Regions from separate parts of the Streptomyces sp. NPDC054961 genome, predicted to be linked through region 1. Evidence: riboswitches for the same ligand, from Rfam matches in the RefSeq annotation. Region 1 holds a riboswitch; the other holds the start of a gene.
The links. A riboswitch is a leader RNA that binds a small molecule or an ion and turns the genes downstream of it on or off. The one in region 1 is predicted to bind S-adenosylmethionine.
Positions count from the first base shown of each region.

Region 2: it holds a riboswitch for S-adenosylmethionine, as region 1 does, so the genes downstream of both, thrC (threonine synthase) here and ACWF9Z_RS09080 (aminotransferase class V-fold PLP-dependent enzyme) in region 1, are expected to answer to the same signal.

Region 1 is NZ_JBSGWY010000006.1:179,023-182,394, forward strand. It holds gene trpD (anthranilate phosphoribosyltransferase) at 149-1,213, shown strand; SAM riboswitch class IV at 1,331-1,447, shown strand; gene ACWF9Z_RS09080 (aminotransferase class V-fold PLP-dependent enzyme) at 1,670-3,115, shown strand; gene ACWF9Z_RS09085 (ferredoxin) at 3,129-3,372, shown strand, end outside.
Region 2 is NZ_JBSGWY010000002.1:296,489-299,860, reverse strand. It holds gene ACWF9Z_RS03555 (alpha,alpha-trehalose-phosphate synthase (UDP-forming)) at 1-632, opposite strand, end outside; gene ACWF9Z_RS03550 (glucosyl-3-phosphoglycerate synthase) at 763-1,740, opposite strand; SAM riboswitch class I at 1,938-2,095, shown strand; gene thrC (threonine synthase) at 2,089-3,372, shown strand, end outside.

The DNA of each region.
Region 1 (3,372 bases):
TTCGGTCAGTCCTGGTGTCGCCACAGCGGGAGCCCCGTCCAGCGTCTGGACGGGGCTCTTTGCCGTCTCCGGGGCTGGATAGGCTGAAGCCCTTCCCATTCGACGTGGGCCCCGGCATCGGACGGCCGACCAGCAGCAGGAGCGGACCATGAACGTTGTGACCCCGGCAGGCGGCGACAGCGTGGCGGCCCGTGGCTGGCCGGGCGTCCTCGACGCCCTGCTGACCGGCCGGGACCTCAGCGCCGACGACACGGCCTGGGCGATGGACCGGATCATGCGCGGAGAGGCCACCGACGCCCAGATCGCCGGCTTCGCGGTCGCGCTGCGGGCCAAGGGCGAGACCATCGCGGAGATCAACGGTCTGGTGCGGGCCATGTACGACCACGCCAACCTGATCGAGGTGCCGGGCCGGACGGTGGACATCGTCGGCACGGGCGGCGACGGGGCCAAGACGGTGAACATCTCCACGATGTCGGCGCTCGTGGTGGCCGGCACGGGTGCGAAGGTGGTCAAGCACGGCAACCGGGCCGCGTCCTCCGCGAGCGGGTCCTCGGACGTCCTGGAGCAGCTCGGCGTCAACCTCAACCTCACCCCCGAGCGGGTCGTGCGGGTCGCGGAGGAGGCCGGCATCACCTTCTGCTTCGCCGTGAAGTTCCACCCGGCGCTGCGGCACGTGGCGGCCGCGCGCAAGGAACTGGGCATCCGCACCACCTTCAACTTCCTCGGCCCGCTGACCAATCCGGCCCGGGTGCGGGCCCAGGCCACCGGTGTCGCCGATGCCCGGGTGGCCCCGATCGTGGCGGGCGTACTCGCCGAGCGGGGTTCGTCCGCGCTGGTGTTCCGCGGTGACGACGGTCTGGACGAGCTGACCACGACCGCCACCTCGCGGGTGTGGTGGGTGCGCGACGGGAAGGTCTCCGAGCAGTCCTTCGACCCGCGCGACGTGGGCATCTCCCTGGTGGACGTGTCCGCCCTGGGCGGCGGGGACCCCGCGTTCAACGCGGACGTGGCCCGCCGCCTGCTGGCCGGGGAGACGGGCCCGGTCCGCGACGCCGTCCTGCTGAACTCGGCCGCGGCCCTGGTGGCGCTGGACCCGGGTACGGGCACGTTGGAGGAGCAGCTCGCGGCCGGCATCGCCCGTGCGGCGGAGTCGGTCGACTCGGGTGCGGCGCGGGCGGCGCTGGAGCGCTGGGTGGCGGCGAGCAACGCGTAGCCCGCCGGGCGGCCTCCGGAGCGCCCGATTCCGACTGATCGTTTCGCGCCACGGCCCCGGTCCGCCATTCGGACCGGGGTCTTGCGCCGGGGGGATCATGTGGCAGGATGCTGAACAGGTCACGAGTGACAGCGTTTAGGCCCCGGCTTGCTGTCCGGCAACCCTCCTTCCGTGGCGGGGTGCCCCGGGTGATGACCAGGTCGTAGGCAGCAAGGCCTACGGCAAGCGCGGATCCCTCGACACCAGGGGTCCTGGTCTCTCGAGGAGCGTTTCCGTGAGCAAGCGAATGCGATAGGGCGACTCAGCCCCTCTTCCACCCTCGGACCAAGGGTCACTTCCGTGTACCCGGAGCGGTCCGAGGACTTCCCGTACCCCGGTCCCCGGCCGCCGAGCCGAGTCGTACCCGCGTACGGGCACACCGAAGCCATTCAGACCTGCCTGCCGGGAGATTCCGCCATGTCCGCTGCCCTGAACTCCGCCGCCACCGCTGCCGCCGCCACCGCTGCCGCCACCGCTGCCACCACCACCGCTGCCGCCACCACCGCTGCGGCCGAGGCCGCCGTCGGCCCCGCCCGTGCCGAGCCGCTGGCGGTCCTCGGCCGTGACGTGACCGTCCCCCTCGTCACCGGCGGCGAGGTCACCTACGCCGCCCTCGACTACGCGGCCAGCACCCCCGCCCTGCAGCGCGTCTGGGACGACGTGGCCGCGTACGCCCCGTACTACGGCAGCGTGCACCGCGGCGCCGGCTACCTCTCGCAGCTCTCCACCGACCTGTTCGAGCAGAGCCGGGTCACGGTCGCCGAGTTCCTCGACTGCCGCCCCGGCGACCAGGTGGTCTTCACCCGGTCCACCACCGACTCCCTCAACCTGCTCGCCGCCGTGCTCCCGGCCGACTGCCAGGTCTTCGTCTTCGAGACCGAGCACCACGCCTCGCTGCTGCCCTGGACGAACGCGCGGGTCACCTACCTCAACGCCCCGCGCACCCCGGACGAGGCCGTCGCCACCCTGGAGCGGGCGCTCGCCGGCCGCGACCCCTACGGCCCCGCCCTCGTGTGCGTCACCGGCGCGTCCAACGTCACCGGCGAGCTGTGGCCGGTGAGGGAACTCGCCGCCGCCGCCCACGCGCACGGCGCGCGCATCGTCCTGGACGCCGCCCAGCTGGCCCCGCACCACCCCGTCTCCGTGCGGGAGCTCGACGTGGACTGGGTGGCCTTCTCCGGTCACAAGCTCTACGCGCCCTTCGGCTCGGGCGTGCTCGCCGGCCGCGCGGACTGGCTGCAGGAGGCGGAGCCGTACCTCGCCGGCGGCGGCGCCTCGCGCAAGGTGGCCCGCCGCGAGGACGGCGGCGTGGACGTCGAGTGGCACACCACGGCCGCGCGCCACGAGGCCGGCTCCCCGAACGTCATCGGCGTGTACTCCATCGCCTCCGCCTGCAAGGCGCTGAACGAGGCCGGCTTCGAGAACCTGGTGGCCCGCGAACGGCAGCTCATCGCCAGGGTCCGCGAGGGCCTCGCCGAGGTCCCCGCGGTCCGCGTCCTGTCCCTCTTCGGCGACGACGCCCCCCGCGTGGGCGTCATCTCCTTCGTGGTGGACGGCTGGAACAGCTCCCACTTCGCGGCCGCGCTCTCCGCCGAGTACGGCATCGGCGTCCGCGACGGCCTGTTCTGCGCCCACCCGCTGGTGCGCACCCTGCTCGGCAGCGAGCCGCAGGCCCAGGGCGAGTGCGGGGCCCCGGAAACGGCGCCGGGGGAGCGCTCGCTGAACGCGATCCGCGTCAGCTTCGGCGCCGGCACCCCCGACGAGCACGTCGAGCGGTTCGTCCGCGCAGTCAAGGAGCTCGTCGCGGACGGCGCGAAGTGGCAGTACCGCACCGAAGAGGGCCGTTGCGTCCCGGCCGTCTGACACCCTGCCGGTCATGACGTACGGGGACCCGATGCCCACCGCCCGCGCGATCGTCGGCCAGCCGCTGCCCCAGTGGGGACCCGGGGCCCGCCCGGTGCTGCACGACTGGAGCGGCCCCGCGGGGCCCGCGTACCACGCGTGGGCCGACCGGGACTGGCGCAGCGTCCCGGGCCCGTTCTACGCGTCGGAAACCGACAGCTGCTGGACGGGTCGTCACTGCGCACCCGCGCACGTGCTGTACGACGACGGCTGCAGCG
Region 2 (3,372 bases), on a different contig from region 1:
GTGAACTCCCGGGCCCAGGCCTCGGTGTGGAAGCCCACCAGGTCGGCGCCGAGCATGCCGCGCAGCAGCTGCTCGCGGATGTCGGCGGGGAGCAGCCCCAGGTAGTCCGGCGAGGCCCACGGGGTGTGCGTGAAGTGGCCGATCCTCAGGTCCGGCCGGAGCTCGCGCAGCAGTCCGGGGGCGAGCGCCAGGTGGTAGTCCTGGATCAGGACCTTCGCGCCCTCGGCGGCCTCCTCGGCCAGGGCCCGGGCGAAGGCCTCGTTGTAGGTGACGTACGACTGCCAGCGCCGCCGGAACCCGGCGTCGAAGACCGGCTCGCGCGGGACGTCGTACAGGTGGTGGTGCAGGAACCACAGCACCGAGTTCGCGATGCCGTTGTACGCGTCGTCGTACACCGCCGGGTCGATGTCGAGCATCCGCACGCCCGGCTCGGCCACGCCCCGGCGTACCGCCTCCCGGTCCGCGTCCGAGAGCGCGGCGCAGATCCACAGGGCGTCCGGCTGTTCCGCGAGGGCGGTGGAGAGGCCGGAGACGAGGCCGCCTCCGCCGCGGCGGGCACCGAGCGTGCCGTCCGGGGCGAGGGCGTACGAGAGCGGGCCGCGATTCGCGGCGACGAGAACCTGGGAAGCCATGCGGCGAACCTAGCCCGACCCGTGCGCGATCAAACGTCCGTGCCCGCGCGTCCGGCGTACCGAGACGAAGACCACGCCGCCGGGGCGGCCCCGGGCGCCGGTGCGGACGCCGGGACCCCCGGGGACCCGGTCATGCCACGCGACGCCGCGCGTACTCCTCCATGTCCCGCATCGGCGGCCGCTCCTCGGTGTCCACGGCGTAGGTGTGCGGGACGAAGCCGTCCGGTCCGCGCTCGAACTGCGTGAGCTCCGGCCGTACGAGGTGCCCGCGCGAGAGCCGCAGCAGCGCCGTCCGGTAGATCGCCGCGGCCATCCGCCCCAGCGCCTGGCCGTCCTGGTGGCGGTGGAGCCGTACGCCCACGTCCACCTGGCCCAGGGCGTCCAGGCCGACCGTGTGCAGGGCGTCCACCAGCAGGCCCAGCTCGACGCCGTACCCGACGGGGAACGGCAGCCGTTCCAGCAGGTCGCGGCGCACGGCGTACTCGCCGCCCAGCGGCTGGACGAAGCCCGCCAGCTGGGGCCAGTGCAGGTTGAGCAGGGGGCGGGCGACCAGCTCGGTGACCCGGCCGCCCTGTCCGTGGGTCCCGGCCGCCGCGAGTCCGCCGAACTCCGGGCCCAGTGGGCGGTCGTACATGGCCTTGACGAAGCGGACCTCCGGGTCGGTCAGCAGCGGGCCCACGATCCCGGACACGAAGGTGGCCGAGAAGTCCCGCAGGTCGGCGTCCACGAAGCAGACGATGTCCCCGCTGGTGACCAGCAGCGAGCGCCACAGCACCTCGCCCTTCCCGGGCAGGGCCGGCACCCGCGGCAGGATCTCGTCACGGTGCACCACCCGGGCTCCGGCCTTGGCGGCGACCTCGGCCGTACGATCGGTGGAGCCCGAGTCGATCACGACCAGCTCGTCGACCAGCGGCGTGCCCTCCCCGTCCATCAGATCGCGCCGGATCACCTCGACGATGGCCCCGACCGTGGCCTCCTCGTCGAGCGCGGGCAGCACCACGCTGACCGTCGTGCCGGCTGCCCGTTTGGCGGAAAGCAGCTGGTCGAGCGGTCGGTCGGCGGCGGACCAGGAGCGGGCGGCAAGCCAGCGCTCCACCTCTTCCAGCACCTTCGGGACTCCTCTGTCGGTCGGTGGAGCACCGGCGTTTTCCGCCGGATTGTGATCCATCTCGCGGTTCGGACGGCTGTCTCAACCATCCGGGCCTTCGGTTACAGTCTTGAACAACGCGAAGGCCCACCGCATGCCGGGGGGCCTCGCGCACAAACGCCCAGGCGCGCCGCAGAGCGTGTCGCCTGGTGCCATACCGCTCATCCAGAGGGGCAGAGGGACACGGCCCGTTGAAGCCCCGGCAACCCTCCAGTCGGTTCTCGCGATCGCCTACGCGGCAGATCGGTCGAGGTCCCCGGCTAGGGAAGGTGCCAATTCCGTCTCATGGCGACGTTCGTCATGGGGAAGATGAGGAGAAAGGGCCTCGCCATCATGGCTGCACAGACTGCCGAAACCTCTGCTGGAACCTCCGCTCCCGGCGCCACCGTCGATCTCGGTCCCGCCAACGGCCTTTCCTGTCGCGAGTGCGGCACCCGCTTCGCGCTCGGCCCGATCTTCGCCTGCGCCGAGTGCTTCGGCCCGCTGGAAGTCGCGTACGACCTGCCCCTCGGTGATCCCGAGGCGCTGCGCGCCGCGATCGAGGCCGGCCCGAACAACATCTGGCGCTACGCCCCGCTGCTGCCCGTCCCGGCGGACGTGGCCTCCAAGCCGAGCCTGAACCCGGGCTTCACCAAGCTCGTGGACGCGCGGAACCTGGCCAAGGAGCTGGGCGTCACCGGCGAGCTCTACGTCAAGGACGACTCCGGCAACCCGACGCACTCCTTCAAGGACCGCGTCGTGGCCATCGCCGTCGAGGCCGCCCGCGCGTTCGGCTTCACCACGCTCTCCTGCTCCTCCACCGGCAACCTGGCCGGCGCCGTCGGCGCCGCGGCCGCCCGCGCCGGTTTCCGCTCCTGCGTCTTCATCCCGCACGACCTGGAGCAGGGCAAGGTCGTCATGGCCGGTGTCTACGGTGGCGAACTGGTCGGCATCGAGGGCAACTACGACGACGTCAACCGCTTCTGCTCGGAGCTCATCGGCGACCCGCTGGGCGAGGGCTGGGGCTTCGTCAACGTCAACCTGCGCCCGTACTACGGCGAGGGCTCCAAGACCCTGGCCTACGAGATCTGCGAGCAGCTCGGCTGGCGGCTCCCCGACCAGATCGTCATCCCGATCGCGTCCGGCTCGCAGCTCACGAAGATCGACAAGGGGCTGCAGGAGCTGATCAAGCTCGGCCTCGTCGAGGACAAGCCGTACAAGATCTTCGGTGCCCAGGCCGAGGGCTGCTCGCCCGTCTCGACGGCCTTCAAGGCCGGTCACGAGGTGGTCCGCCCGCAGAAGCCGAACACCATCGCCAAGTCGCTGGCCATCGGCAACCCGGCGGACGGCCCGTACGTCCTGGACATCGCGCGCCGCACCGGAGGTTTCGTCGAGGACGTCAACGACGAGCAGGTCGTCGAGGCCATCAAGATCCTCGCGCAGACCGAGGGCATCTTCGCCGAGACCGCGGGCGGCGTGACCGTCGGCGTGACGAAGAAGCTCATCGAGAACGGTCAGCTCGACCCGACGCTGACCACGGTGGTCCTGAACACCGGCGACGGACTCAAGACCCTGGAGGCGGTGGCCGACGACAGCGGCCAGACCGCCACCATC